DNA from 2 places in the Albidovulum salinarum genome. Region 2 is predicted to be linked to the other one. Evidence: riboswitches for the same ligand, from Rfam matches in the RefSeq annotation. Region 2 holds a riboswitch; the other holds the start of a gene.
What was found. A riboswitch is a leader RNA that binds a small molecule or an ion and turns the genes downstream of it on or off. The one in region 2 is predicted to bind thiamine pyrophosphate.
Positions count from the first base shown of each region.

Region 1: another riboswitch for thiamine pyrophosphate. It lies ahead of thiC (phosphomethylpyrimidine synthase ThiC); the one in region 2 lies ahead of thiB (thiamine ABC transporter substrate binding subunit).

Region 1 covers NZ_JAOVQO010000004.1:202,994-217,521, reverse strand. Annotated here, with positions in the region: gene OEZ60_RS05885 (hypothetical protein) at 54-1,037, shown strand; gene OEZ60_RS05880 (hypothetical protein) at 1,135-1,356, shown strand; gene OEZ60_RS05875 (hydroxymethylpyrimidine/phosphomethylpyrimidine kinase) at 1,506-2,255, opposite strand; gene OEZ60_RS05870 (thiamine phosphate synthase) at 2,272-2,856, opposite strand; gene OEZ60_RS05865 (thiazole synthase) at 2,856-3,614, opposite strand; gene thiS (sulfur carrier protein ThiS) at 3,616-3,813, opposite strand; gene OEZ60_RS05855 (FAD-dependent oxidoreductase) at 3,803-4,747, opposite strand; gene thiC (phosphomethylpyrimidine synthase ThiC) at 4,747-6,537, opposite strand; TPP riboswitch at 6,637-6,761, opposite strand; gene OEZ60_RS05845 (hypothetical protein) at 6,789-8,414, opposite strand; gene OEZ60_RS05840 (NAD-dependent epimerase/dehydratase family protein) at 8,725-9,690, shown strand; gene OEZ60_RS05835 (glycosyltransferase family 2 protein) at 9,792-10,973, shown strand; gene OEZ60_RS05830 (glycosyltransferase) at 10,966-13,473, shown strand; gene OEZ60_RS05825 (ABC transporter permease) at 13,470-14,249, shown strand; gene OEZ60_RS05820 (ABC transporter ATP-binding protein) at 14,254-14,528, shown strand, end outside.
Region 2 covers NZ_JAOVQO010000007.1:172,789-187,316, forward strand. Annotated here, with positions in the region: gene OEZ60_RS09320 (SDR family oxidoreductase) at 1-290, opposite strand, end outside; gene OEZ60_RS09325 (class I SAM-dependent DNA methyltransferase) at 385-1,014, shown strand; gene OEZ60_RS09330 (Rdx family protein) at 1,014-1,310, shown strand; gene OEZ60_RS09335 (SDH family Clp fold serine proteinase) at 1,315-2,154, shown strand; gene OEZ60_RS09340 (AMP nucleosidase) at 2,305-3,786, shown strand; gene OEZ60_RS09345 (HU family DNA-binding protein) at 3,928-4,215, shown strand; gene OEZ60_RS09350 (MBL fold metallo-hydrolase) at 4,374-5,333, opposite strand; gene OEZ60_RS09355 (hypothetical protein) at 5,492-5,713, opposite strand; gene OEZ60_RS09360 (DMT family transporter) at 5,861-6,751, shown strand; gene OEZ60_RS09365 (LysR substrate-binding domain-containing protein) at 6,748-7,644, opposite strand; gene OEZ60_RS09370 (NAD(P)-dependent oxidoreductase) at 7,790-8,758, shown strand; gene OEZ60_RS09375 (sterol desaturase family protein) at 8,770-9,795, shown strand; gene OEZ60_RS09380 (2Fe-2S iron-sulfur cluster-binding protein) at 9,819-10,142, shown strand; gene aroC (chorismate synthase) at 10,201-11,310, opposite strand; TPP riboswitch at 11,493-11,597, shown strand; gene thiB (thiamine ABC transporter substrate binding subunit) at 11,637-12,626, shown strand; gene OEZ60_RS09395 (ABC transporter permease family protein) at 12,602-14,167, shown strand; gene OEZ60_RS09400 (thiamine ABC transporter ATP-binding protein) at 14,154-14,528, shown strand, end outside.

The DNA of each region.
Region 1 (14,528 bases), on a different contig from region 2:
TTCGGGGTGACGATCAATCCGTCGCTGATTCCCGGGCAATGGCCGCGCGGTCGGTGAGCGGACCCAACAACCAGAATTTGCCGGAGCGCCAGATGCCCTCGCCTGCCAACACCTTCCTGAAAGTCGCCTGCTTCGCCATTGCTTCGCTCGGGGCGGCGGCCTTCGTCGCGACGGTCGCTGCACCCGATGTCGCCTATGCCAAGAACGGCAACGGCAAGGGCGGCGAAGGCGGCAAGGGCGGCGGCAAGGGTGGCTCGAAAGGTGCAGGCAAGAGCAAGGGCGGCAATGGCGCCAAGGGTGCGACCAAGAGCGCCCAGAAGACCTTCACAAGCGAGGAGTTCGTGGGCAAGCCCAAGGTCAAGCCCATGCCCTTCGGCAAGGCCAAGATCGCCGCTGCCGAATACGATTACGAGGGCGAATACGAGGGTGCCGCGCGGCTGCATCCGAGGCTGAAGGGCAAGTGGAACGCCTCGAATGCCAGCCAGTCGGCGCTCGACGCCCATATCCGCAACCAGAACTTCAACGGCACGATCGGCGCGCTGTCGCAGTACCAGCTCGCGGCCAAGGCGGCCGCTGGCGAGGAACTGACGGAAACCGAGCAAGCGGCGCTCGACACCTTCGTGGATTTCGACGCGATCGAGGTCTCCGACCAGGATCTGGCCGATTTCCTCAATGACGGCGCACTCGTCAGCGACCCGGTCTATTCGGTCGAGGACGGCATCGTGAGCTGTGCCGCGAACTGCGATGGCGTCGACCTTGCGGCAGCCCAGACGGCCGCCGACACAGAAGCAATGAACATCCAGGAGGCAGAGGAGCAGATGGCCCTCGACGGTTTCCTGTCCGATTCCGAAGCCCGTATCGTCAATGAGTCGAACAAGCCGCTGACGCCGGAAGGTACCGAGGATCTGCTCGACGAGCTGGCCTCGGACCTCGGCGTCAGCCGCGCGATGCCGGTGGCGGAGTTCGAAGAAGTCGAGGAGATGCCGGTCGAGGAGCCGGAGATCATCGTGGAAGAGCCGGCGCCTCTCGTCCAGTGAGGCGGCCGGGTACCGGCGTTTTGTGACAACAATAACAAGAAAACCAAAGAGGTAGAGCAGCTAAGGAGGAATAATACAACGAGACGGATGGTGAGACATGACCCTTTATAGGATTATCGATCGCTTCGCTCTTGTTCTGGCTTTGTTGTCGTTCTGCTTGTTTTTTGTGATGCAGGAACTCGAGACCGCGATTTCCATGTTGGCGCTCTGGCCATTGACCCGGGCTGCCGTGCTTGTAGTCGACGTTTTCTTCACGTTCTTTACAGAGCGACCGCTCATCAAGGTGGTCGGGGACTCCGAAAATCGTTTGAGGGACTGACCGCGCAGGGATGACCGCGGAGGTTTGAAGCGGACCCGCCGCCGGATAGGCCGGCCGATGAGGTCGCGTGAGATGTACAACGCCCGCGGATCCCGTCAGGCACGGCTCCGGCCCGCTAACCGAAGCGGTTCGCGTCCCGCCGGAGTGGCTCAGGGGTCCGCCTGCGGTTCTGAACAATCCGAAATATACGCTGCGGTGACCGCCTTTGCATCACGTGCGGCCCGATCGAGCGGCACGCCGTTCGCGAGGGCGGCGGCGAGGGCCGACGCGAAGGTGCAGCCGGTTCCCCGGCGCGTCCGGCCCTGGCGCGGGGCGTGGAAGGCACTTATGCCGGCCGCCGAGAACAGCCAGTCGCAGGCGTCCTCTCCGTCATCGTGCCCCCCCTTCAGGAGAACCGCACCGGCGCCGAGCGCGAGCAGCGCCTTGGCCTGCCGTGTGCGCTCCTTGTCGTCGCGCGCGGGTGGGCGTCCGGTCAGCAGCGCTGCTTCGGGCAGGTTCGGGGTGACGACCGTGGCAAGCGGGAGGAGCGATGCGATCAGCGCCTCCCGCCCCGGTTTGTCGAGAAGGGCGGCGCCGGAGGAGGCGGCGAGGACGGGGTCGAGGACGACCGGGATGCCGCGGGGCAGGGCCGCCACGACGGCGGCGACGGTGTCCGCGCCGCCGAGCATGCCGATCTTCACCGCATCGACAGGCCCCGCGTCGAAGGCCGCCGTGATCTGTGCCGAGAGGAGCGCGGGCGCCACGATCTGACAGGCCGTGACTTTCCGGTCGGTCTGCGCGGTCACCGCCGTCAGCGCGACCCGTGCGGTGCAGCCGAGCGTGGACAGCACGGCGAGGTCGCGCGCCGCCCCGGCGCCGCAGCCGGAATCGAATCCGGCGATGACGAGCACGGTCTTCATGCGCTGCGGCCCCCGGTCACCGCGTGGCCTCGATCCAGTGGCGTGTCCGCGCCTCGGGGTCCGGCGCGCGGAGGATGTCGGTCACGACCGCCGCGCTGTCGGCGCCGGCGGCGAAGACGCCGGGCAGGCGTTCGGGCGTGAGGCCGCCGATGGCGACGAGCGGCAGCGCGCCGATCCGGCGCTTCCACTCTCGCACCCGGTCGAGCCCCTGCGGCGCCCAGGGCATCTTCTTGAGGAGCGTCTGGTAGACGGGACCGAGGGCCACATAGGCGGGATCGCAGGACAGCGCGCGCTCAAGCTCGGCCTCGTCATGGGTCGAGATCCCGAGCCGGAGCCCGGCGCGGCGGATCGCGGGGAGGTCGGCGGTGTCGAGATCCTCCTGCCCGAGATGGACGAAGCCGGCGCCGAGGTCGATCGCCTCCGGCCAGTGATCGTTGATCACCAGTTCCGTGCCGTGGCTTTGGCAGAGGGCGATGGCCCGCGCGATCTGGGCAGCGCGGTCGGGTATGTCCTTGAGGCGTAGTTGCACCAGCCGGACGCCGAGCGGGACGAGCCGCGTCAGCGTCTCGGCGTCCGGAACGATCAGGTAGAAGCGGTCCATCACGCGAGCTCCGCCATGCCGAAGACCGGGGTCGAGGGCCGCGCCATGTCGCGCGGCGGCATCAGGCCCGCGAGATGCGCGGCGCGGCCCGCCTCGACGGCGAGCGCGAAGGCGCGGGCCATCGCGACCGGATCGGCGGCCTTGGCGACGGCGGTGTTGAGGAGCACCGCGTCATAGCCCATCTCCATCGCCTCGGCCGCCTGGCTCGGCGCGCCGAGCCCGGCGTCGATCACCAGCGGCACGCCCGGAAACGCCGCCCGCATCGCCCGGAGCCCCTCGCGGTTGCGCAGGCCCTGGCCGGAGCCGATCGGCGCGCCCCAGGGCATCAGCACCTCGCAGCCCGCCGCGAGCAGGCGTTCGCCGGCGATCAAGTCCTCGGTCGTGTAGGGAAAGACCGCGAAACCGTCGGCGGCGAGGATCCGCGCCGCCTCGACGAGGCCGAAGACATCGGGTTGCAAGGTGTCGGCATGGCCGATCACCTCGAGCTTGATCCAGTTGGTGCCGAAAAGCTCGCGCGCCATGTGGGCGGTGGTCACCGCCTCCTTCACGCTGTGGCAGCCGGCGGTGTTGGGCAGGATCCGGCAGCCCGAGGCGCGGATCAGGTCACGGAAGGCGCCGCCGCCCGGTCCCTCGCGGCGGAGCGAGACGGTGATGACCTCGGCCCCGGCGGCGGATATGGCCTCGGCGAGGACCGCGGGCGAGGGGTATTGCGCCGTGCCGAGCATCAGGCGCGAGGAAAGCGCGGTGCCGTAGACCATCTCAGCCTCCCTGCATCGGCGACAACACTTCGACCTTCACACCGTCGGTGAGCGTGGTCGCGGCGCGGCAGGGGACCGGCACGAAGACGCCGTCGAGCGCGGTGGCGACGGCGCGAGGCGGGTAGCCCTGCTCCTCGACGAGCTCGGCCAGCGTCGTCGCGCGGACCTCGACGGGCTCGCCGTTCAGTTCAAGACGCATGGCGGGTCTCCTGGTAAAGCGTGGCGGCCAGGTCCTCGGCCAGCGCGGGGGCGAGGAGGAAGCCGTGGCGGTAAAGGCCGTTGAGGTGGATCCGGCCGTTGCGCTCGACGATCCGGGGGATGTTGTCGGGATAGGCCGGGCGCAGGCCGGCGCCGGTCTCGATCACGCGGGCCTCGGCGAAGGCGGGATGGAGCGCGTAGGCGGCCGACAAGAGCTCCATCGTGGCGCGCGCGGAGATCGGGCCGGGATCGTCGCTCTCGACCATCGTGGCGCCGATGAGGAAGCGGCCGCCCGCGCGCGGGACGACGTAGCAGGGAAAGCGCGGATGGAGGAGCCGGACGGTGCGGGTGAGCGTCACCTCGGGCGCCTCCACGAGAAGCATCTCGCCCCGGACCGCGCGCAGTTCGGGCAGGGCGTCGCGCGCCGCGAGGCCGCGGCAGTCGATCACCTGACCCCGCGGTTCCGCATCAGTGCCGAGGCGCAGCGCGACGCCCATCGCGGCGAGCCGCGCCCTGAGCGCGGCCAGAGCCGCGCGCGGGTCCATATGCGCCTCGTCGGCATAGTGGAACCCTTCGGCGAAACGCCCGGCGAGGTCGGGCTCGAGGCTGCCGGGATCGGCGGGCGCGTGGCCCCTTGTGGCGCGGGCGAAGCGGTGGAGTTCGGCCCGGTCGCGCGGCGGGGCGACGACGAGCGTGCCGCGCCGGACGACGCCCGGCACGCGCGCCGCCCACCAATCGACCGCGCGGCGACCGTTTTCGACGACGCAAAGGGGCGCGCTCTCGCCCTCGCAGAAGGGCGCGAGCATGCCGCCGGCATACCAGGAGGCGCCCTGCGGATCGGGCGCGGGGTCGATCACCTCGACCCGCGCGCCGCGTTCGGCCAGCATCGTCGCGGCGCAAAGCCCCGCGACGCCGGCCCCGAGGACCGAGAACATCATTCCGCGACGTCCAGGTACAGTTCGCCGCCCTCGCGGAACTTCTCGGCCATCCGCGCCATGCCGGCGGCCTTCTCGGCCTCGGCGCGGATGTCGTGGCTGATCCGCATCGAGCAGAACTTCGGCCCGCACATGGAGCAGAAATGCGCGACCTTGTGGGCCTCCTTCGGCATCGTCTCGTCATGGAAGGCGCGGGCGGTGTCGGGGTCGAGCGAGAGGTTGAACTGGTCCTCCCAGCGGAACTCGAACCGGGCGCGGGAAAGCGCGTCGTCGCGCGCCTGCGCGCCGGGATGGCCCTTGGCGAGGTCGGCGGCATGGGCGGCGAGCTTGTAGGTGATCACCCCGGTCTTGACGTCGTCGCGGTCGGGCAGGCCGAGATGCTCCTTCGGAGTGACGTAGCACAGCATCGCGGTGCCGAACCAGCCGATCATCGCGGCGCCGATGGCGCTGGTGATGTGGTCGTAGCCCGGCGCGATGTCGGTCGTGAGCGGCCCGAGCGTGTAGAACGGCGCCTCGTGGCAATGGTGAAGCTGCTTGTCCATGTTGGCCTTGATCTTGTGCATTGGCACGTGGCCCGGCCCCTCGATCATCACCTGGCAGTCATTGGCCCAGGCGATCTTCGTCAGCTCCCCGAGCGTTTCCAGTTCGGCGAACTGTGCCGCGTCGTTGGCATCCGCGATCGAGCCGGGGCGCAGGCCGTCGCCAAGGCTGAAGCTGACGTCATAGGCCCGCGCGATGTCGCAGATCTCGTCGAAATGCTCGTAAAGGAAGCTCTCGCGATGATGGTGCAGGCACCACTTGGCCATGATCGAGCCGCCGCGGCTGACGATGCCGGTCACCCGGCTCGCGGTCATCGGGATCATGTGGAGCCGCACCCCGGCATGGATCGTGAAATAGTCGACGCCCTGCTCGGCCTGTTCGATCAGCGTGTCGCGGAACACCTCCCAGTTCAGGTCCTCGGCGATGCCGCCGACCTTCTCCAGCGCCTGGTAGAGCGGCACCGTGCCGATCGGCACCGGCGCGTTGCGCAGGATCCAGTCGCGGATGTTGTGGATGTTGCGGCCCGTCGAGAGGTCCATGACCGTGTCGGCGCCCCAGCGGATCGCCCAGACCATCTTGTCGACCTCCTCCTCCATCGAGGAGGTGACGGCGGAGTTGCCGATATTGGCGTTGATCTTCACGAGGAAGTTGCGGCCGATGATCATCGGCTCGAGCTCGGGGTGGTTGACGTTCGCGGGGATGATCGCGCGGCCGGCGGCGATCTCGCGGCGGACGAAGTCGGGGGTCACGAGGTCGGGGATCGACGCGCCGAAATCCATCCCGTCGCGGGCGGCGTGCCAGGCCTCCATGCGGCCGAGGTTCTCGCGGATTGCGACGAACTCCATCTCGGGGGTGATCACGCCGGCGCGGGCGCTCGCCATCTGCGTGACCGCGCGGCCGTCCTTGCCGCGCAGCGGCTGGCGGCGGGAGGGGAAGGCCGGCACCAGCCGCGCGCCCTCGGCAAAGCCGTTGTCGACGGCGGTGACTTCGCGGCCCGCGTAGGCTTCGAGGTCGTCGCGGGGTGCGAGCCAGTTGCGGACGACGGGCAGGCCCGTCGCGATGTCGGTCGCGGTGGCGGGATCGGTGTAGGGGCCGGAGCTGTCGTAGACCGTCAGCGACGCCTCGCCGCCGCCGACCGCGATCCGCCGCATCGGCACGCGGATGTCATGGATCTGGCCGGGGACATGGATCTTGCAGGAAGCGGGCAGGGCGCCGGTGGTGATCCGGGGCGGAGTGGTGGGCGTGGTCATGGCGTCTCCTCAAGTGCACTCGATGAGACCCAAGCAACACATGAGGCAGAAAGGGACCGCTTCGGCCCGGTTGGCGGGCCACACGGCCCAAAGAGGCCGGATGGCACCCTTCGGTCTTCCTACGCCAGCATCAACTGGGTCAGGTTCAAAGGGTCGCGTCACCGCATGGTCGCCCATGCTGTCAGCCTCTCAGTCCCCTAGGCGGGACTCCCCTGACGTATCGGCACGTTATGCGCGTCGCCGAGCGGGCGTCAAGCGCCGTCGTGCGGGCTCGCGCGCCCGGTTCCGCTCCGTCGTCGGATGACGATGGTGCGGGGCTTGGCGGCGCGGATCGAGAGGAGCAGGGCAAGGGTCAGTGGCAGGAGGAACATGACCCGCGCGCCGTACCGGTGCGCCGGCTCGGACAGGCCGCCGCAGACCGCGGCGTTCACGACGATGCCGAAGAGAACCAGAACCGTCATCGTGCGAAGTTCCGCCGGCCTGCGGCGGTCGAGGCACATGCCGGCAAGGGCGAGCGCGGACAGTAGGTAGACCGTGCCGTGGAGCCACGCGAGGGGCGCGAGCCATTGGCGATCCGGGCCGGACAGGCGGCCCGCGCCCAGACCCGCGGATGGCCCGCTTGGGTCGGGCATGGCCAGAAGCGCCTCGGTGGGGATGGTCATGTCGATGCGGAAATAGCCGATCTGGGTCGCCACGTTGCGCAGCAGCGCCAAGACGAGGCCTGCGGGGGCGCTCCGCGCGACATCCGCGAGGAACCGCAACTGTTCGTGCGATATCGCCTGCTGCGTCTCGACCGGTAGGCGGCGCAGGGAGCCGAGTTCCCGGCTCTGGGCGAAGATGATGTTCGGGGCATCGAACCGCTTCGGGTCCGCGCCCGCCTGCAGCGCGTCGAAGAGCGCGCAGGTCGCTAGGTCCGGGTCCGGGCAGTGCGCGGCGAGATAGCGGCGTCCGGGGCCGTCGTCGATGAGCCGCGCGGTAACGAAGGGCAGGTAGTGGGCGGTCTTCTTCTCGAACCGCTCGACCGCGTAGCCGAAGACCAGCCGCTCGGCAACGCCGGTCCCGACGAGGAGCCCGATGAGGCCGAGGGCGGTCCACCACCGGCGGCCCGCCGTCGCGGGCGAAAGCAGGAGTCCGACGGGCAGGATCACCGCGGCCATCAGGAGGTGCGACGGATGGACGAGGATGGCCGCGAGCGCGTGCGCGGTCGCGGCCAGTCGGTCGATCCGGTCCATCCGTGGCCAGAAAGCGCAAAGTGCCGCGAGCATCAGGATCAGGACCGGCGCGAAGATGTCCGGCATCAGGAACGCGACATAGAACGGCGCCGATCCGAGGCAGGCCGCGGCGAGCGCGACCGCGGTCAGGTTCGGGGGATGCGGCGCGACAGCGTCCACCGGGCGGAGCTGCCGGACGACGACCCGGACCGCGAGCCAGAGCAGGCCGAGGTTGAGCAGGATCATCCCGCCGGAGCCGGCCGCCCGGATCATGCCCGCGAGCAAGAGGGCGTAGATCGCCGAGCGGCTGGCGTTGACGACGCGGTCCTGTGCGGGGGCCGAGCCGGGCTCCGCTCCGGCGCCTGCCGGTGTGGCCGTTGCCGGGGCGTCCGCGGGCAGGCCGAGCGACGAAAGGATGCTCTCGCCCTGTTCGAGAAAGCCGATGGTGTCGTAGTAGAAAAGCGGCGGCCCGTTGGCGAGCCAGACCGAAAGGCAGAGCGCGGCGGCAAGGAGACTCCAGAGCGCGCGGCGCGTCGTCTCCGACGCCGGAGCGGTCCTGTCCTTGCTCCTTCGGACCATGTGCCTGCGGTTCCCGGCGGTCATCGGTGCGGCCTTGCGGGTTGCCTCGAACGGGTAGCACCGACTGCCGTCAGATGCGTATGCCATTATCGGGGAAAGGTTTTGCGGCGGGCAAGTGGTCTCGGGGGGCGCACAGCGGTTTCCGGACGCGACATGGCAAACGGGAAAGACGCCTGTTCCGGAAACGTGCCCATGCGTGTACCATCGGCGCACAATCCGTCGCGATTCTTAAGGGGTCGCGACCTCCGGCCAGACTGGGACGGGCGCGAATGCAGGATCGGTTGACCACTGCCCCGAAGCGCCCGGCGATCCCGGATCGGATCGCGTGTTTGGGCCATGTCGTGTCAGTTGGTGCGGAGAGGGCGTGTGGTTGCCCCGGCGAAGGAAAGGGGCGGCGATGCGGCTTCTTGTGACCGGCAGCGAGGGTCTCGTGGGGCGCTGGTTTTCGGACGCGCTTCGAGCGGGCGGGCATGATGTCGTCGATTACGACATCCTGCTCGGAGACGACATTCGCGACCTCGGTGCCCTCGACCACGCGATGCGCGGCTGCGAGGGGGTTGTCCATCTGGCGGCGATATCCCGCGTCATGTGGGGCGAAACCCATCCGCGTCTTTGCCACGAAGTCAACGTCGGCGGGACAGCTTCCCTCCTGGCGGCCGTGGCCCGGCAGCGCCAGGCGCCCTGGCTCCTCTTCGCCAGCTCGCGCGAGGTTTACGGCGATCCCTTGTTCTTGCCGGTGATGGAAGGCGCGGCGATCCGCCCGGTCAATCACTACGGCCGCAGCAAGGTCGAGGGCGAGCTTCTCGTCGAGGCCGCCCGAGCCACCGGGCTGCACTGCGCGATCCTCCGGCTCTCCAACGTCTACGGTGGCTTGAACGACCATCCGGACCGTGCCGTGCCATCGTTCCTGTGGCGCGCGCTCGCGGGCGAGGAGCTGCAGGTTTCGGGCTCCGACATGGTGCTCGACTTCGTCCATGTCGAGGATTGCGTGAAGGGGCTGATGACCGCGGCACGGATGCTCTCGGATGGCGCCGCATCGCTGCCGACCGTGCATCTGGCGAGCGGGGTGCCGACGACGCTGCTCGACCTCGCCGAGACCGCGGTCGACACCGCAGGCTCCGCATCGACCGTGAAAGTGGCGGACAGGCGGAGCTACGACGTGCGCGGTTTCGTCGGCGATCCCTCCCGCGCCCTGGAAGTTCTGGGCTGGCGCGCCGGGATCACGCTCGACGCTGGCCTGCGGCGGTTCCGGGACGACATGATCGCGCTCGGCCGGCCGCTCGCGGCGGTGCCGGTGCCGGTCGACGTGCCGCCCGGTGTGGCCGGTGAACGCCGGAATGTTTTGAGTGGTGCATTGGATTGAGGGTCGGCGCGAATTGAGTTCAGGACATTACGGAATGGCGCCGGCAGCGGGTCGCCGCGATCCGCGTGACGCCTGTCGGCCGGATCGGCGCCGATAGGCCGATGGCGACCCGGATCCTCGATATCGGAATTGCCGAGGCGGGCGGGGAATGGACCGGTCTCGACGGCTACGACCGGGCGCTCTTCCTGATCCGGCTCGGTGCCCGGCCGCTTGGCATGGTGACGGTGCCGGTTCGCGACGGGGCGGTCGCGCGCGGCACTGTTCACCGCGCGATCGGCCCGGCGATCCGCCGCGAGCTGGCCGTGGAACTGGCGCGCCGCTCCCATTTTTCGCCGCCACAAGGGTCGGTCCGCTCGGCGACCATCGCGATCTGCACGCGGGATCGGCCGGACGATCTGAGCCGCGCGCTCGCCGCTCTGACGTCATTCGCGGATCTCGGCCAGGAGATCCTCGTCGTCGACAACTGCCCGTCCACGGAGGCGACCCGCCAGCTGGTCGCCGGCTTCCCGTCGGTCCGCTATGTGCTCGAACCGGTCAAGGGCCTCGACAACGCCCGCAACCGGGCACTGACGGAGGCGCGCGGCGAGGTCGTTGCCTTCATCGACGACGATGCCGTGGCCGAGGCGGGCTGGCTCGATGCGCTGCTCAGAGGCTTCGAGGACCCGCGCGTCGCCTGCGTGACCGGCCTGACGATGCCGCTGGAACTGGAGACCGAGGCGCAGGAGGTGTTCGAAGCCCTCGCCGGGTTTTCACGGCGGGGCTTCGCTCGCAGGACGTTCTCCTCGCCGCCGACCCATCCGCTCGCGACCGGAGGCATCGGCGCGGGTGCCAACATGGCGATCCGCCGCGACCTTCTGCACTCGATCGGCCCGTTCGACCCGGCGCTGGATGCTGGAACGCCGACGAAGTCGGGGGGCGACCACGAATACATGACCCGCATCCTGCGCGCCGGCCACCACATCGTCTACGAGCCGGGCGCGGTCAACTGGCACCGCCATCGCCGGAGCTGGGAGGAGCTCGTCGCGACCATGCAGGGCTACGGCGTCGGGGTCTATGCCGGATGGACCCGCGCGTTCCTCGTCGACCACGACTGGGGCGTGTTCCGCCGCGCGCTGGGCTGGTTCCGCCACGAACAGCTGCCGGCACTGGTCCGCGCGACCTTTGCCCCCTCGAAGGACCGGCCGCGCGACCTTCTCTGGGCGGAACTGCGGGGCTGCTGGCAAGGCCCCTTCGCCTATCTCCGGGCGCGGCGGCAGGCAGCGGGCGGAGCGACACTTGACTGAGCCGTGGCCGGAGATCAGCGTCGTCATCCCGACCCATGCGCGCCGCGGCCAGCTTCTGCGCACGCTCGAGGCGCTGGAGCGCCAGAGCCTGGAACCGTCGCGGTTCGAGGTCATCGTCGCGCTCGACGCGGCCGCCGACGGGACCGCCGCCGCGCTCGCGGAGCGCGGCTGGCGGTTCGATCTGCGCCAGGCCGAATCCGCGCGGCGCGCGGCGGGCGCCGCCCGCAATGCCGGCGCGGCGATCGCGCGGGCCGGGCGTCTGGTCTTTCTCGACGACGACATCATCGTCGGCGCCGGTTTCCTCGCGGCGCATCTTCGGGTGGCGGGCGATGACCCGGCCGTTGTCGTGGTCGGGCAGTCGGCCCCGGCCATCGCCGGGGACGGGCTCTTCGCCGAGGCGCTGCGGCGGTGGTGGACCGACCGGTTCCATGCGCTGTCGGCGCCGGATCACCGGTTCGCCTATTCCGACGTCATGAGCGGCAACCTCTCGATTGACCGTGCCCTGTTCGAGCGCCTTGGCGGCTTCGATACGACCCTCGATTGCCGGGAGGACTACGAGCTCGGCTACCGGCTGGTCGCGGCGGGAGCGAGGATTCGATACGCGGCCGACGCGCACGGCCTGCATCACGACACGAGCGATCTGCGGCGGAGTTTCGACCGGGCCCGCGCGGAAGGGCGGGCCGATGTTGCCATCGCGCGCAAGCATCCCGAGCTGTTTCCCTTCCTGCTCGCCGCCGAGATGACGGCGCCGGGCGTCCGGGCATGGCTTTTGCGCCAGTCGGTGTTCCGGCTGGCCGGGCCGGCGCGGCTCGCGGCGGCGGGGCTGGGCGCGCTCCTGCCGGTCTTCGAGGCGGCCGGGCTTCGCCGCACCTGGCACCGGGGCAGCCGCATGGTGCGGACCCATGCCTATCATCGCAGCGTGGCCGAGGCTCTTGGCGGGCAGCGCGAGCTTGATGCGCTCGCCGGGCGCGCGGCCGAGGCGGCGCGGGCGCAGGTGCCGCCGGTCCTCGGGATCGAGCTCTCCGGGGGCATCGAGGCCGTGCGGCGGCAGTTCGTGGAGAGCGGCCCCCTCGCGTTCGAGCTGCGGCTCGGGGGCAAGCCCGTTGCGCGGGTCGGCGCGCAACCCGGCCTCGTGGTGCCGGGTCTGCGGCAGTTCGATGCCGCTCTGGACGCGCGCATCCGCGACTGGGCGCCCGGTGTCATGGCGGCGGAGCGGATGCCGCCCCTGCCGGATGAGCCGCTGGAGGCGCAGGGGGATCCGGCCGAGCGTGACGCGGATGCCGGGACGGCGCTGGCGGAGCTTGACCTCGCCGACTGGCGCTTCACGCCCCGAGGCGGCGGGGCCGGTTATCCCCTGCGCGTGCTGGTGCGCCGCGGTGCCCGGCCCCTCGGCTGGATTTCCCTCGATGAGCCGCCGCCGGCGGGGGCGCTCATGGTCGCGCTGCGGGACGGCGTGGTGCGCGATGCGGCGATCTGCGAGCGGTTTTTGGCGGATGCGGTGACCGCCACGGCGCCGGGGTCCGATCCCGTGCCGCTTACGGTGGTGGTCTGCACGCGCGACCGGACTGAGCGGCTGCAACGGTGCCTCGCCGCGATCGCGGGGCTGGACCATCCGGATTTCGAGGTCATAGTCGTCGACAACGCGCCGGCCACGGAGGCCACGGCGCGGCTCGTCGCGGCGCTGCCCGATGTCCGCTACGTCCGCGAGGGCCGGCCGGGCCTCGACTGGGCGCGCAACCGCGGACTTGCCGAGGCGCGGACCGACATCGTAGCCTTCACCGACGATGATACGGAGGTGGACCGGCATTGGCTTTCGGGCATTTCGGCCGCATACGCCGACCCGGAGGTCGCGGCGGTGACGGGGCTGGTCCTGCCGATGTCGCTCGGGACGGCGGCGGAGCGTTATTTCGAGAATGTCTATGGTGGCATGGGCAAGGGATTTGACCCGGTGACCTGGCGCTGGACGGACCTCAGCCCGCGCGCGATGCTCTGGGCCAACCGCTTTGGCGTCGGCGCCAACATGGCGTTCCGCCGCTCGGCGCTGAACGGGATCGGCGGCTTCGACCCGGCGCTGGATGTCGGCACGGCGACCCGCGGCGGCGGCGATCTCGAGATGTTCCACCGGGTCGTGCGCCGTGGTGGCGCGCTCGCCTACACGCCCTCGGCTGTCGTCTGGCACGAGCACCGGAGCGGCATGGGCGCGCTGCGCGACCAGATGCGCGACAACGGGTCGGGCTTCGCGGCCTATCTTCTCGCCGTGGGCCGGAGCCGCGCGGTCGGCCGGGCGACGCTTCTGGCCTTCGCCGTGCGCGACTGGATCTGGGGCTGGCTCCTCCGCCGTCTGATCTGGCCGCAAGGGAGCTGCCGGCGCCTCACGCTGGCCGAGCTGTCGGGCCTCTTCCGGGCTCCGGGACGATACCGGCGGGCGCGGATCACGGCGCGCCGGCAGGGGGCGACGGACGACCCGGCCGCGCCGCTCGCGGAGGGGCGCGAGGCATGAGGGTTCCGGACCGCAGGTCGATACGGCACATGCTCGACGTGATCGGCGTGCTGGTCGCGCGGGACCAGAAGGCGCGCTACCAGAGCACGGCGATGGGCGTTTTCTGGGCGGTCGTGAGCCCCGCGCTGTTCCTCATGACCTTCTATGTCCTCTTCAAGGTCATGCTGCCCCTGAACATACCCAACTACGCCTCGCACCTCTTCATCGCGCTCATCCTCTGGACCTGGTTCCAGACCACGACGATGGAGGCGGTGGGGACCATCGTCGGCAATCCCGGCCTGGTGAACCAACCGCGCTTTCCCGTCGCCGCGTTGCCGCTGGCCGCCACGGTGTCGAACTTCGTGACGCTGCTTCTCACGCTTCCGCTGCTGGTCGTGATCCTGTGGGTCGAGGGCGCGAACCTCGGGCCGGCGCTCGTCGCGCTGCCGCTCCTGACGCTTTGCCAGTTCGTGTTCGTCCTCAGCATGGCCTATTTCGTCTCGGCGCTGAACGTGGTCTTCCGCGACCTGCAGTACATCGTGCCGATCCTCTTGCAGTTCGGGTATTTCACCACGCCGATCTTCTATTCCTCCGACGCGTTGCCCGAGCGCGCGCGGCAGATCCTCTCGCTCAACCCGATGCTTCAGATCATCGAGGCCCACCGCAGCGTCCTGATCTACGGCGAATGGCCGGACTGGCGCGCGATCGGCATCCTGCTCGTGGCCTCGCTCGTCCTGCTGGCGCTGACCTACCGCTTCTTCCGCGGCGCCAGCCTGCGATTCCTGGAGGAGATCTGACCCCGTGACCGCGCTGCGCGCCGAAGGACTGCAAAAGAGCTTCCGCCATCAGGGTGCGGAAGCGCCGCGTACCTTCCGGCGCTGGGTCGAGGGTGGCTGGCGGACGCGACCGCGCGGCGAGATGATCCGCGCGCTCGACGATGTGAGCCTGGAGGTGGCGCCGGGCGAGATGCTTGGCGTCATCGGCCGCAACGGCGCAGGCAAGTCGACGCTCCTGCGGCTGCTCGGCGGGGTGATGCAGCCGGACCGGGGGCGGGTGATCGCCGCCGCGCCGGTCAA
Region 2 (14,528 bases):
TAGCCGACCCATTGCAGATGCGGCGCGGCGGCGGCGATCTCGTCGGCATGGGCGGCGAGGACTGGGTCGCCCGCCTCGCCGGGCGCGATCGAGACGAGGACATGCGTGGCGCGGGCAAGTGCGGGCTTGAGATCGTCGCCGGGCCAGATCAGCGCCTCGATGCCTTCCCGACGGAGCCGCTCGGCCTTCTCGGCGCGCCGGGTGGTGCCGATGATCGTCCAGCCGTCGAGCCGGCGGGCGAGGGCGGCGGCGGAATAACCGTGGCCGAGGGAGAGAAGCGTCGCTGTCATGGCGCGACTATCCGGCGCGACCCCGGCCGGCGCAAGGGGGCGCGACAATGCGCGCCCGCTTGACGGCGGGCCTTCGCGATGGCTGGATGCGGGCATGGGAGACCAGGATCAGGAACTCGACGCCGCCTATGCGCTGAAGACGCCCGAGGATTCGGTGCGGCTCTATGGCGACTGGGCGACGACCTATGACACCGATTTCGCGGCGGCGATGGACTACCGCTCGCCGGTCGAGGTGGCGCGCGAATTTGCGGGGCTCGGGGGCGCGGGGCCGGTGCTAGATGTCGGCGCCGGGACCGGGCTGGTCGGCGAGGCGTTGAAGGCGGCGGGGATCGGACCGGTGGACGGGCTCGACATCTCGGCCGCGATGCTGGCCGAGGCTGCGGCCAAGGGCGCCTACCGGGACACGATCGTCGCGGACCTGACGGGCAAGCTCGACCTGTCCGACTCGGCCTACGCCGGCGTGGTCAGCGCGGGCACCTTCACCTCGGGCCATGTCGGGCCGGAGGCGTTCGAGGAGCTTCTGAGGATCGCCGTGCCGGGGGCCATCTTTGCGGTCACGGTGCACAGCGCGGTCTATGAGGCCGGCGGTTTCGCCGCCCATTTCGCGTCCTTGGGCCCCAGGATCGCCGATTTCCGCACCGTGCCGTTCCGGGTCTACGGACCGGCCGCAGAGGGCGAACACAGCGACGACATCGGCTGGATCGTCAGTTTCCGGAAGGCATGATGGACGACGCCACGCCCCGGCCGGGGATCACCATCCGCTACTGCACCCAGTGCAACTGGCTTCTGCGCTCGGCCTGGCTGGCGCAGGAACTGCTGTCGACCTTCGGCGAGGAACTGGGCGGGGTGACGCTGATCCCCGGCAGCGGCGGCGTGTTCGAGATCCGCGTCGACGGCGAGACGGTCTGGGAGCGCAAGCGCGACGGCGGCTTTCCCGAGGCGAAGGTGCTGAAGGCGCGGGTGCGCGACCGGATCGCGCCCGGGCGCGATCTCGGCCATATCGACCGGGCGGGAGGTTGAGCCGATGTCCTTCTCGATCACCGACGCGCTCTGGCTCTTCCTGATCCTCTCGGCGCTGCAGCCGATGATCGCGCGCAAGATCACCGACATGCGGCGGCTGGCGATGATCTCGCAGATCGAGAAGCAGCGCGGCAGCCGGGTGATCCTGATGGTGCACCGGCAGGAGACGATGCGGCTCCTGGGCTTTCCGCTGGTGCGCTACATCGACATCCAGGACAGCGAGGATGTGCTCCGCGCGATCCGCATGACCGACGACGACATGCCATTGGACATCGTGCTGCACACGCCGGGCGGGCTCGTCCTCGCCGCGTTGCAGATCGCCCGCGCGGTCGAGGCGCACAAGGGCAAGGTGACGGTCTTCGTACCGCATCACGCGATGTCGGGCGGCACGCTGATCGCGCTTGCCGCCGACGAGATCGTGATGTGCGAGCATTCGGTGCTTGGGCCGATCGATCCGCAGATCGGACAGTATCCCGCCGCCTCGATCCTGAGCGCGGTGGAGCGAAAGCCGGTGGCGGAGGTCGACGACGCGACGCTGATCCTTGCCGATGTGGCGAGGAAGGCGCTCGACCAGGTGATCGGAGCGGCGACGGCGCTTCTCTCGGTCCGGATGCCGAAGGAGAAGGCGGCGGCACTCGCCGGGACGCTCGCCTCGGGGACCTGGACCCATGACTATCCGATCGCGGCGGCCGAGGCGGCGGCCCTCGGCCTGCCGGTCACGACCGCGATGCCGGAGGAGGTGCTGACGCTGATGACGCTCTATCCCCAGCCGGTGCGGCAGTCAGGCGGGGTCGAGTACCTGCCGGTGCCGCGCGAACGCCCGGCGCGGGCGCCAAAGAGCTGACGTGCCGGGCCTTGCGAGGCCCCGGGCGATCTGTCACGGTTCGGCATGACGAAACGCAGCGATTTCCCCGAACCGAGACCCGCAACCAGCCACGAGGCGAAGCCCCGGCGGCCTAAGCCGGGCCGGGCGGGGGGCGGGGGAGCCAGCCCGATGAACGTGCCCGACCATGCGCCGACCCTGATGCCGAAGGCGGCCGCGCCCGAGGCCTTCACCGATGCCGCCTCGGCGGTGGCGCGGCTCGAGGCGCTCTATGCCCAGGCAACGCGGTTCCTCTTCGACCGCTTCACCGAGACGCTGTCGGGCGCCCGGCCCGAGGCAAGGATGCGCGCCTTTTACCCGGAGGTGCGGATCACCACGACGAGCCATGCCAAGGCCGACAGCCGCCTGAGCTTCGGCCATGTCGCGAGCCCCGGCACCTATACCGCGACGATCACCCGGCCCGACCTTTTCCGCAACTACCTGATCCAGCAGCTCGAGCTTCTGATCCGCAACCACGGCGTGCCGGTCGTGGTCGGCCCCTCGGCGACGCCGATCCCGGTGCATTTCGCGGTCGCCTCTAACCCCGCGGTCTCGGTGCCGCAGGAGGGGGTGCTCGACTTCCCGCTGCGCGACGTCTTCGACGTGCCGGATCTCGCGACGACGAGCGACGACATCGTCAACGGCACCGCGAAGCCCAATCCCGACGGTTCCGGCCACCTCGCGCCCTTCACCGCGCAGCGGGTGGACTATTCGCTCGCCCGGCTCTCGCATTACACCGCGACGGGGCCGGAGCATTTCCAGAACCACGTCCTTTTCACCAACTACCAGTTCTATGTCGACGAGTTCGAGGCCTTCGCCCGGCAGGCGCTGGCCGATCCGGGCTCGGGCTACACGAGCTTCGTGTCGCCCGGAAACCACGAGATCACCGATGCCGATGGCGGCATCCCGGTGCTGCCGAAGATGCCGCAGATGCCGTCCTACCACCTCAAGCGGCGCGGCGGGCAGGGGATCACGCTGGTCAACATCGGCGTCGGCCCGTCGAACGCCAAGACCGCGACGGACCATATCGCGGTGCTGCGCCCCCATGCCTGGCTGATGGTCGGCCACTGTGCCGGTTTGAGAAACAGCCAGTCGCTGGGCGACTTCGTCCTCGCCCATGCGTATCTGCGAGAGGACCGGGTGCTCGACGACGACCTGCCGGTCTGGGTGCCGATCCCGGCGCTCGCGGAGATCCAGATCGCGCTGCAGGAGGCGGTGGCGGAGGTCGCCGAGGTCGAGGGATTCGAGCTGAAAAGCATCATGCGGACGGGTACCGTGGCCACGGTCGACAACCGCAACTGGGAGCTTCGCGACCAGACCGGGCCGGTGCACCGGCTGTCGCTGTCCCGTGCCATCGCGCTCGACATGGAAAGCGCCACGATTGCGGCGAACGGGTTCCGGTTCCGGGTTCCCTACGGCACGCTCCTTTGCGTCTCCGACAAGCCCTTGCACGGCGAACTGAAGCTGCCGGGCATGGCGACGGATTTCTACCGCACCCAGGTCAGCCGGCACCTCCTGATCGGGGTTCGGGCGATGGAGCGGCTGCGCGACATGCCGCTCGAACGCATCCACAGCCGGAAGTTGCGCAGCTTCGAGGAGACGGCGTTCCTCTGAGGGCGTGGCAAAACGGCCAGAATCCCCGAAAAACCGCGAAAATCGCTTGCTTTGGGCCACAAAAGATTGTGTAGCAACACTACATGACGCTTAATGGCGCAGAATAACCCCCATCCGAGGGGTCACAGTGAGGAGACATACATGTCGAAACCGATGACCAAGACCCAGCTCGTCGCCGCTCTGGCCGAAGAGATGGGCGCCGATAAGAAAACCGCCTCGGGCGCGCTGGACGCGATCGCCTCGGTCGTGACGCGTGAGGTAGCCGCCGGCGGCGCCGTCACCATTCCCGGCATCGGCAAGGTCCAGTGCCGCGCCCGCCCCGAGCGCCAGGTGCGCAACCCCGCCACCGGCGAAACGATGATGAAGCCGGCCGACAAGGTCGTGAAGGTCTCGATCGCCAAGGCGCTGAAGGACACCGTCAACGGCTGAGTCCCGCGCGGACGCCGCCACCATCGCTTGGGCCGCCTTCGGGCGGCCTTTGTTTTGGGCGGCGGGCGCGATTGTCCGTGATCCGGCGGCAAACCGGACGGGGCGGCGTGTCAGGCAAGCTCGGCTGATACCCACCTTGCCTCACGTCCGGTACCGTATCATTTCAGGTCGTTGTAGGCCGCCGGCACATTCAGCCCCGGATGGACCCAGCCAAAAAGCGCATAGCCGCCGTAGTCGGGCAGCGTCACCCGCGCCACGGTCTCCTCCAGGCTGAGCCCCTCGTCGACCGCGGCCTGTACCCCGTCGCGCACCGCGCCGAGATAGTCGACGTGCCAATGGATCGCCTCCATCCCGGTCACCGGACCATGCCCCGGCACGACGCGGGTATCGGCGTCGAAAGCGGCATGGACGCTCCGCAGCGTCTCCAGCGTCTCGACGAGATGGCCGTCGAGCAGCCAGGGCAGCGCCGGCTTCTCGGCGACGACCGCGTTGCCGGTCCAGAGCACCTTGGCCGCCGGCACCGAGACGAACAGGTCGCCGCCGGTCTGCGCAAAGCCGAAGTCGCGGATTTCGACGGCGATCCCGCCGAGATCGACCGCGAGATGTCCGCCCGCGCCGACGAGAAGGTCGGCGGTGACGGGTGCGACCTCCTCAATGCCGCGCCCGGCGCCGAAATTCTGGATCATGAAGGCGCGGTCAGCCTCGAAATGTTCCCCGATATAGGCCGCCGTTGCCTCGTGCTGGATGATCGAGACCTCCTCGGGCACGAAGGCGTTGCCGTAGGAATGGTCGCCGTGAAAGCTCGTGTTGACGAGGTAGCGCACCGGCCTGTCGGTCCGCGCCGCGATCAGGTCGAAGAACTGGCGATTCAGCCGCTCGTTGAGCATGGATTCCACGACCAGCACCGCATGCTCGCCGATGACGAAACCGCCGGTCGTGGCGATCGGCGCGCCCTCGGCGGCCATCCCGGCCGCGCCTTCGGGCACGACGGCGAAGACGCCGGGGGCGAGTTCCTGGGCTTCGAGGACCACGGTGTTGCCGTCCCAGACCGGATCCTGAGCGCTGGCGGCGCCCGTCGCCGCGGCAAGGAACGCGGCGGCGGCTATGACGTGCTTCATCTTTTCCTCCTTCAAGGGCAAGGCAGCCTGCTGCTGTCCCGACAGGGTAGCGCATCGACCCGAAGATAGGAGTCGCGCAGGCACTCAGCCTGTGTGCGCAGAAGAACAGATTGCCGCATTATCTGCTTGATCCGTGCGGCGATTGGACCGCATCGAGATCAGCTGAACCCGTCGCCGCGACAGGCCGGGCAGCGCGAGACCTTGATGCCGAAGCAGCCGGTGCAGCGGTCGAACTGCGGGTTGCCGCGGTGGTCCGCCCCGCGCGCCACTTCGCCCTTGCCGCCGCAGATCGTGCAGGGCACCCGCCCCGTGCCGTGGCAGCGGTGGCATCTGCGTTTCACATCGGGAGTCTGGCTCCCGCCGGGGCTGGGCTTCTTCATCGCTCGTCCGGTCCCTTCTCGGCGCCTGTCCTCGAGTCTCTGCCCCGCAGGAAACCATGTGGGGCCGCGCCTGTCACGCCGCTCACGAAATATTGGTTTCCCGGCCGGGATCGTGTAGGGCGGCGGCAGGGTGGCCGAAGGGACGGAATGGACATACGCGCGATCTTCATGGGCCTCGCCTTCGCGCTGATGTGGTCCTCGGCCTTCACCTCGGCTCGGATGATCGTCGCCGACGCGCCGCCCTTGACCGCGCTGTCGCTGCGGTTCCTGATCTCGGGGTTGATCGGCGTCGGCATCGCCCGCGCGATGGGGCAGAGCTGGCGGCTCTCGCGCGGCCAGTGGCGCTCGGTCGCGGTCTTCGGCCTCTGCCAGAACGCGCTCTATCTCGGGCTCAACTTCGTCGCGATGCAGTGGGTCGAAGCCTCGCTTGCCGCGATCATCGCCTCGACGATGCCGCTGCTGGTGGCGCTGCTGGGTTGGCTCTTCTTCGGCGAGAAGGTGCGGCCCCTGGGAATCGCCGGGCTTGTCGCCGGGGTCGCCGGGGTCGCGATCATCATGGGCTCGCGCCTCACCGGCGGGGTGAGCCTGCCGGGTATCGCGCTCTGCGGCGCGGGGGCCTTGGCGCTCGCGGTGGCGACGCTGACGGTCCGGGGGACGTCGTCGAAGGGCAACGTGCTAATGATCGTCGGGCTGCAGATGTTCGTCGGCGCGGGCGTCCTCGCGGTGGCGGCGGCACTGACCGAGAGCTGGCAGGTGAACTGGACGCCGCGGCTCGGGCTCGCCTTCGCCTATACGACGCTGGTGCCCGGCCTGATCGCGACCTGGGTCTGGTTCCGGCTCGTCGACCGCATCGGCGCCGTGCGGGCCGCGACCTACCATTTCCTAAACCCGTTCTTCGGCGTTGCTGTAGCCGCGGTCCTGCTCGGGGAAACGCTCGGGCTCGCCGACATCGTCGGCGTCGTCATCGTCGCGGCCGGCATCCTCGCGGTGCAGCTCTCGAAACGCGCTCCGGCGCCAGTCGTGGCGGTGGCGCGCTAGCCGGAGGCGCCCGCGACCTCGGCGAAGCGGGCAAGCAGCCAGTCCTCGAAGAGCGCCGCCTCGGGGCGGGGCCGCCGCGCCGTGGCGGGGCGCATGAGGTAATGTGCCTGCGGAAACTCGACCGGCTCGCCGACGATGGCGACGGCCCGGCCGGCGCGCACCGCGCATTCGGCGAAGCGGGCGACGACGCAGGCATGGCCGCCTCCGGCCTCCACCAGTTCGAGCGCGGCAATCGAGGTGTCCACGGCGAAGCGGTGGCCGGTGCCGTCGCTCTCGATCCCCGCGGCGGCGAAGTAGCGCCGCCAGTTGTCGTCATGGCCGAGGATGTGGATCAGGGGACCGGCATCGAGATCCTCGGGACCGCGGATCTGCGAGGCGCTCCGCGACGCGGTGACCGGGACGATGGCCTCGGTCGAGACCTTCAGCGCCTGCGCATCCGGCCAGTCGCCGTGGCCGAGCCGGATCTCGACATCGACATCCTCGCCAAGGGTCGAATCCGCCCAGATGTTGGAGACCATGCGGATGTTGATCTTCGGATGGGCGCGGGCGAAATCGGGCAGGAGCGGGGCGAGCCAGAGCGCCGCGGTCGATATCGGCAGCTTGACGACGATGGTTTGCTTCGCCGTCGGGCCGAAGAGGCTCGTCGTGGTGCGGCCGATGTCTGAGAGCGCCTGGCGCACCGTCGGCAGGTAGGCCTTGCCGAGATCGGTCAGGTCGAGACCGCGCGCCTTGCGCGTGAAGAGACGGCAGCCGAGCGCGGATTCGAGCGCCTTCATATGCTGGCTGACGGCGGTCTGGGTGAGGCCGAGTTCGCGCCCCGCCTCGGTGAAGTTCAAGAACCGCGCCGCCGCCTCGAAGGTCCGCAGCCAGGTCAGGTTCGGCAGGCGTTGCATGTCGCTAGACCAAAGAAATTTTGCCTCTAACGGCCAAATATATTCGTTATTCTTTTTGCTTGCCAGTGCCTACCCTTGCCGCGAGAGGACCGCGAGGAGCCCGTCGCCGGACAGGCCGGCCGGGATGCGGTGACGGAGAGCGCGAATGAAGGTTGGATTCATCGGTCTTGGAAACGTGGGCGGCAAGCTCTCGGGGAGCCTTCTGCGGAACGGCATCGACCTCACGGTGCATGACCTCAATGCGGCCCTCGTGGCCGATTTCGTCAAGCGCGGCGCCACGGCCGCCGAGAGCCCGGCGCAGCTGATGCGCGACTGCGACGCGGTGATCACCTGCCTGCCCTCGCCCGCCGCCTCGGATGCGGTGATGGCCGAGATGCTGCCCGAGGTGGGCCCCGGCAAGATCTGGATGGAGATGTCGACCACCGACTATGCCGAGGTGCAACGCCTCGGCGCCAAGGTGATCGGACAGGGCGGCGCGGCGGTCGACTGCCCGGTCTCGGGCGGCTGCCACCGAGCGGCGACCGGCAACATCTCGATTTTCGCGGGCTGCGACCGCGTCACTTTCGAGCGGATCCTGCCGTTCCTGACCACGATGGGCCGGCGCATCCTGCATACCGGGCCGCTCGGCTCCGCTTCGATCCTGAAGGTCGTGACCAATTACCTCGCAACCGCGAACCTCGTCACCTGCTGCGAGGCGCTGGTGGTGGCGAAGGCCGCCGGCATGGATCTCAATACCGCTTACGAGGCGATGAAGATCTCCTCCGGTACCTCCTTCGTGCACGAGACCGAAAGCCAGGTGATCCTGAACGGATCGCGCGACATCTCCTTCACGATGGACCTCGTGAAGAAGGATATCGGCCTCTTCCAGGAGGTCGCCGACCGCGCCAAGGTGCCGCTGGAGGTGAGCCCCGTCCTCATCGACATCTTCAATGACGGCATCGCCCGCTACGGCGACCGCGAATACTCGCCGAACATCATCAAACGGCTCGAGGAGGCGACCGGCCTCGACATCCGCGCGCCGGGCTTCCCGCCCGAGATGCTCGACGACGAGCCGGAGGAGCCGGGCTACGAGGTCATCCCGCAGGGCGCCGACCGGCGCGTTGCGGCCGAGTGAGGATCATCCCCATGACCGATATCACCGCCGAACCCAGTCGCGCCGCAGCACCCGAGCCCGGCGCGATGAGCCGGGAATGGCACTGGCACCCGGAGCTGCCGGTCCGGCACGCGCCCTACTGGCACTGGCCGCCGAGGCCGCTCAAGCTCGCGAAATGGCTCTGGACGAACTACCTGCAGGTCTCCGACCGCTCGATGTTCCTCGCGTTCGCCTTCGTGGTCGCCTTCTGGCTGCAACCGGTGACCGCAGAGCAGGCCACCTTCCAGCCCGGCTGGATCGGCTGGGTGCTCTTGCGCAACTACCTTTCGCTGATCGTGGTCGCCGGCGGGCTGCACTACTGGTTCTATGGGATCGACGGCCAGGGCAAGCGGCTGAAATACGACCCGCGCCCGATGTCGAAGCGCAAGAACGCGCTTTACAAGTTCAACTCGCAGCTTGCCGACAACATGTTCTACAACCTCGCCTCGGCGGTGCCGATCGTCTCCGCCTACGAGGTCGTGTTCCGCTGGCTCTATGCCAACGGCACGCTGCCGACGCTGGGCTTCGCCGAACATCCGGTCTGGTTCGTGCTCGTCTTCCCGCTGCTGGCGCTGTGGCAGAGCCTGCATTTCTACGTCATCCACCGGCTGATCCACTGGCCGCCGCTCTACCGCCACGTCCATTCGGTGCATCACCGCAACGTCAATCCCGGCCCGTGGTCCGGCAACTCGATGCATCCGGTGGAAAGCGCCGCCTATTTCAGCGCGCTATTGCTGCTCGCGGTCCTGCCCGCCCATCCGGTGCATTTCCTCTTCCTCACCTACTGGCTCCTCCTCGGCGCGGCCTCGTCGCATTCGGGCTACGAGGGGATCTGGGTGAAGGACAAGTCGCGGTTTTTGATCGGCGCCTTCTTTCACCAGCTCCATCACCGCTACTACGAGTGCAACTACGGCAATTCTGAAATGCCCTGGGACAAGTGGTTCGGCACCTTCCACGACGGTTCGGAGGAGGCAACGCGGGAAACCCGCGACCGCAAGCGGCGGATGCACGGGCAATAGGCGCAGCCAACGGAGGACAAGCCATGGCGAAAATCACTTACATCGAGTTCGGAGGTGCGGAGCACATCGTCGAGGTGCCGGACGGCAGCACGGTCATGGAAGGGGCGCGCGACAACGGCGTACGCGGCATCGAGGCCGACTGTGGCGGCGCCTGCGCGTGCTCGACCTGTCATGTCTATGTGGATCCGGTTTGGGTGGACCGGCTTCCGGCCAAGCAAGCGATCGAGGCCGACATGCTCGACTTCGCCTATGACCCCGATCCGCATCGCTCGCGCCTCACCTGCCAGATCCGGATCAGCGCGGACCTGAACGGCCTGCGGGTGTTCATGCCGGAAAAACAGATCTGACCGCAGGCGGGGCCGGGCGCACGCGGCCGGCCCCTTCCCTCGCCCGCCCGCTACCGCCTCACGACGCCCCGATCGGGCCCCGCGCGCCGCCGGTCTGCGCCCGGTCCAGAAGCAGGTGGTCGAGGATCACGCAGGCCATCATCGCCTCTCCCACCGGCACAGCGCGGATGCCGACACAGGGATCGTGACGGCCCTTGGTGACGATCTCGCTTTCCTCGCCGGAGATCGAGATCGTCTTGCGCGGCGTCAGGATCGAGGAGGTCGGCTTCACCGCGAAGCGCACCACGACGTCCTGCCCGGTCGAGATGCCGCCAAGGATGCCGCCGGCATGGTTCGAGGAATAGGCCGGGCGCCCGTCATTGCCCATGAAGATCTCGTCGGCATTCTCGACGCCGGTCAGTTCCGCCGCCGCCATGCCGGCGCCGATCTCGACGCCCTTCACCGCGTTGATCGACATCATCGCGGCGGCCAGCTCGGTGTCGAGCTTGCCGTAGACCGGCGCGCCGAGCCCCGCCGGTACGCCCGAGGCCACGACCTCGACCACCGCGCCCACCGAATTGCCGGACTTCCTGAGTTCGTCGAGATGCCCGGCCCAGATCGACGCCGCAGCGGCATCGGGGCACCAGAACGGGTTGTTCTCCACCTCCGCCATGTCGAAGCGGTCGCGGTCGGCCCTGAGCCGACCCATCTGCACCATGTAGCCCGTGATCCGGACCTCGGGCGCGAGCAGCTTCAGCACCTCGCGCGCGACGCCGCCGGCCGCCACCCGCGCCGCCGTCTCGCGGGCCGAGGAGCGCCCGCCGCCGCGCGGGTCGCGGATCCCGTATTTCTGCCAGTAGGTTATGTCGGCATGACCGGGGCGGAACCGCTGCGCGATCTCGCCGTAATCCTTCGAGCGCTGGTCGGTGTTCTCGATCATCAGCTGCACCGGCGTCCCGGTGGTCCGCCCCTCGAAGACGCCGGAGAGAATGCGCACCGCATCCGGCTCGCGCCGCTGGGTCGTGTACTTCGACTGCCCGGGCTTCCTGCGGTCGAGCCAGTGCTGAAGCATCGCCTCGTCGACCGCCACGCCCGGCGGGCAGCCGTCGACCGTCGCGCCAAGCGCCGGCCCGTGGCTCTCGCCCCAGGTGGTGACGCGGAAGAGATGTCCGAACGTGTTGAGGCTCATGGGCGGGCTCCTTTGCCTTCGCGGCATAGCGAAGCCCGCGCCCCCGCTCAAGCATTCTCCCGCCCCGCCCCTTCATCTTGCCCGAAATATCCCGGGGTGAGCCCCGGATCTGATCCAGGGCGAGGGGCAGCGCCCCTCCCTTCGCGTTTCCGCTTGCGCCGGGCCCCGCCGGCGCTATGGTGCGCCCCACCTCGGGGTGCCCTCGATCCAGGGCTGAGATGCGGCGACGCGAACCCGTAGAACCTGAACCGGTTAAGACCGGCGGAGGGAAGGTCCGGCCCCGCGCCACCACCATCTCCGCCCGCCTGACCATTGGAGGATGAGAGATGAGACATTCCCTGATGATCGCGGGTCTCCTGTGCGCCACCACCGCCGCCGCGCAGGACAAGCCCGTGCTGACCGTCTACACCTATGACAGCTTCGTCTCCGAATGGGGGCCGGGACCGCAGGTCGAGGCCGCCTTTGAGGCCGAGTGCGGCTGCGACCTCAACTTCGTCGCGTCCGGCGACGGCGCGGCGCTGCTTGCGCGCGTGCTCCTCGAAGGCGACAGCACCGAGGCCGACATCGTGCTCGGGCTCGACACCAACCTCACCGCGAAAGCCGCCGAAAGCGGGCTCTTCGCCGACCACCCGGCGCTCGACGTGAGCTGGAGCCTGCCCATCGACTGGGCCGACCCCATCTTCGTGCCCTATGACTGGGGCCAGTTCGCCTTCGTCTACGACAGAACGAAAACCGAGACTGTCCCGGCCGATTTCGAGGCGCTCGCCGCCTCCGACCTGACAATCGTGATCGAGGATCCGCGCTCCTCCACCCCCGGCCTCGGGCTTCTCTACTGGGTCAAGCAGGCCTATGGCGAGCGCGCGCCCGAGATCTGGGCGGGGCTCGCCGACAATATCGTCACGGTGACGCCGGGCTGGTCGGAGGCCTATGGGCTCTTCCTCGAGGGCGAGGCCGACATGGTGCTCTCCTACACCACCTCGCCCGCCTATCACCTGATCGCCGAGAGCGACGACACCAAGGCGGCGGCCCCCTTCACCGAAGGCCATTACCTGCAGGTCGAGGTCGCCGCGAAGCTCGCCGGCACCGACCAGGGCGCGCTGGCCGACCGCTTCCTCGCCTTCATGACCTCAGACGCGTTCCAGTCGCTCATACCGGAAACCAACTGGATGTACCCGGCCGTCACCCCGGCGGCCGGCCTGCCCAAGGGTTTCGAGACCCTGATTCGGCCGGAAAAAAGCCTGCTCTATTCCGCTACCGAGGCCGCCGCGATCCGCGACGCGGCACTTGCCGAATGGCAGACCGCGCTCAGCCGTTGAGCCTCGGCCTCGGCGCCGGTGCTGGGATCGCGGCGACGCTGATCCTCGCGCTCACGCTCGGCACACTCGGTGCGGTGATCCACCGCGCCGGGGGGCTCGGCAGCCTCGGGCCGGCCGATTGGGCGGCGCTGCGCTTCACCGTGACCCAGGCGGCCCTTTCGGCGGCCCTTAGCCTCCTCCTTGCCATCCCCGTCGCGCGCGCGCTGGCCCGGCGCCGGTTTCCCGGCCGGGGCGTCCTCATCACGCTCCTTGGCGCCCCCTTCATCCTGCCGGTGATCGTCGCGGTGATGGGGATCCTCGCGATCTTCGGTCGCGCCGGGCTCCTGAACGACGCGCTCGCCGCGCTGGGGGCGGAGCGGGTCTCGATCTACGGGCTGTCGGGCGTCGTCCTCGCCCATGTCTTTCTCAACCTGCCCCTCGCGGTGCGGCTCCTCCTTCAGGGCTGGCGCGGGATCCCGGCCGAGCGCTTCCGCCTCGCCGCCGCGCTCGGCTTTTCCAGCACCGACATATCCCGCCATCTGGAACGGCCGATGCTGCGCGCGCTCGGCCCCGGCATCTTCGTCACCATCTTCCTGATCTGCCTCACCAGTTTCGCGGTCGCGCTGACACTCGGCGGCGGCCCGAAGGCGACGACGGTCGAGCTTGCGATCTACCAGGCGTTCCGCTTCGATTTCGACCTCGGCCGCGCCGCTCAGCTCGCGAGCCTGCAGCTCGCGCTCTGCGCCACGGCGACGCTCGCCGCCGCCCGCCTCACCCTGCCCGCGGGCTTCGGCGCCGGCCTTGACCGTGCGCTCGCCCGGCCCGATGCGGCGACGCTTCCCTTGAAGCTGCAGGACGCCGCCGCGATCTCGGTCGCGAGCCTCTTTCTCCTCGCGCCCCTCGCCGCCGTGATCCTCGCGGGCCTGCCACGCCTCGCGACGCTCCCCGCCCCGGTCTGGGAGGCCGCCCTGCGCTCGCTTCTCGTAGCGCTCGCCTCGACGCTCCTCGCGCTCCTCCTAGCGCTGCCGCTCGCGCTCGCCATCGCCCGGACCAAGGGGCGGCTCCTCGAAACCATTGGCATGCTGCCCCTCGCGACCTCGGCGCTCGTCATCGGCACCGGCCTCTTTCTGCTCCTCCGCGGGCTCGCGAGCCCCGCCGCGCTTGCCCTGCCGGTCACCGCCGCCGTCAACGCGGTGATGGCGCTGCCCTTCTGCCTGCGGGCCCTGATCCCCGCCGCGCGCGATCTCGAAACCGGTTACGGGCGACTCGCGGAAAGCCTCGGGCTCTCCGGCGCCGCGCGGCTCCGCTACCTCACCCTGCCGCGGCTGCGCCATCCGCTCGGCTTCGCCGCCGGGCTGACGGCGGCGCTCTCGATGGGCGATCTCGGCGTCATCGCGCTCTTCGCCGATGCCGAGAGGGCGACGTTGCCCTTGCAACTCTACCGGCTGATGGGCGCCTACCGCATGGCCGACGCCGCCGGCGCGGCGGTGCTGCTCCTTGCCCTCAGCCTTGCGCTCTTCTGGATCCTCGACCGCGGAGGCCGCGCCGATGCTCAGGCTTGACACCCTCGTCATCACTCAGGACGACTTCCAGCTCACCGCCGATTTCAGCGTCGCCGCCGGCGCCCGCGTCGCGGTGATCGGCCCCTCCGGCGCCGGCAAGTCGACGCTTCTGTCGGTGATCGCGGGCTTCTACCCCGCCGCCAGCGGCCGCGTCCTCTGGAACGGTGCCGACATCACCCGGCAGCCGCCGGCGCGCCGGCCGCTCTCGATCCTGTTTCAGGACCAGAACCTCTTTCCCCACCTGACCGTGGCCGAGAACGTCGGCCTCGGCCTGCGCCCCGACCTCCGTCTCTCGCCCGCCGAACGTGCCGCCGTTACCCGCGCGTTGGAGCGCACCGGCCTCGCCGGGCTCGAGGCGCGT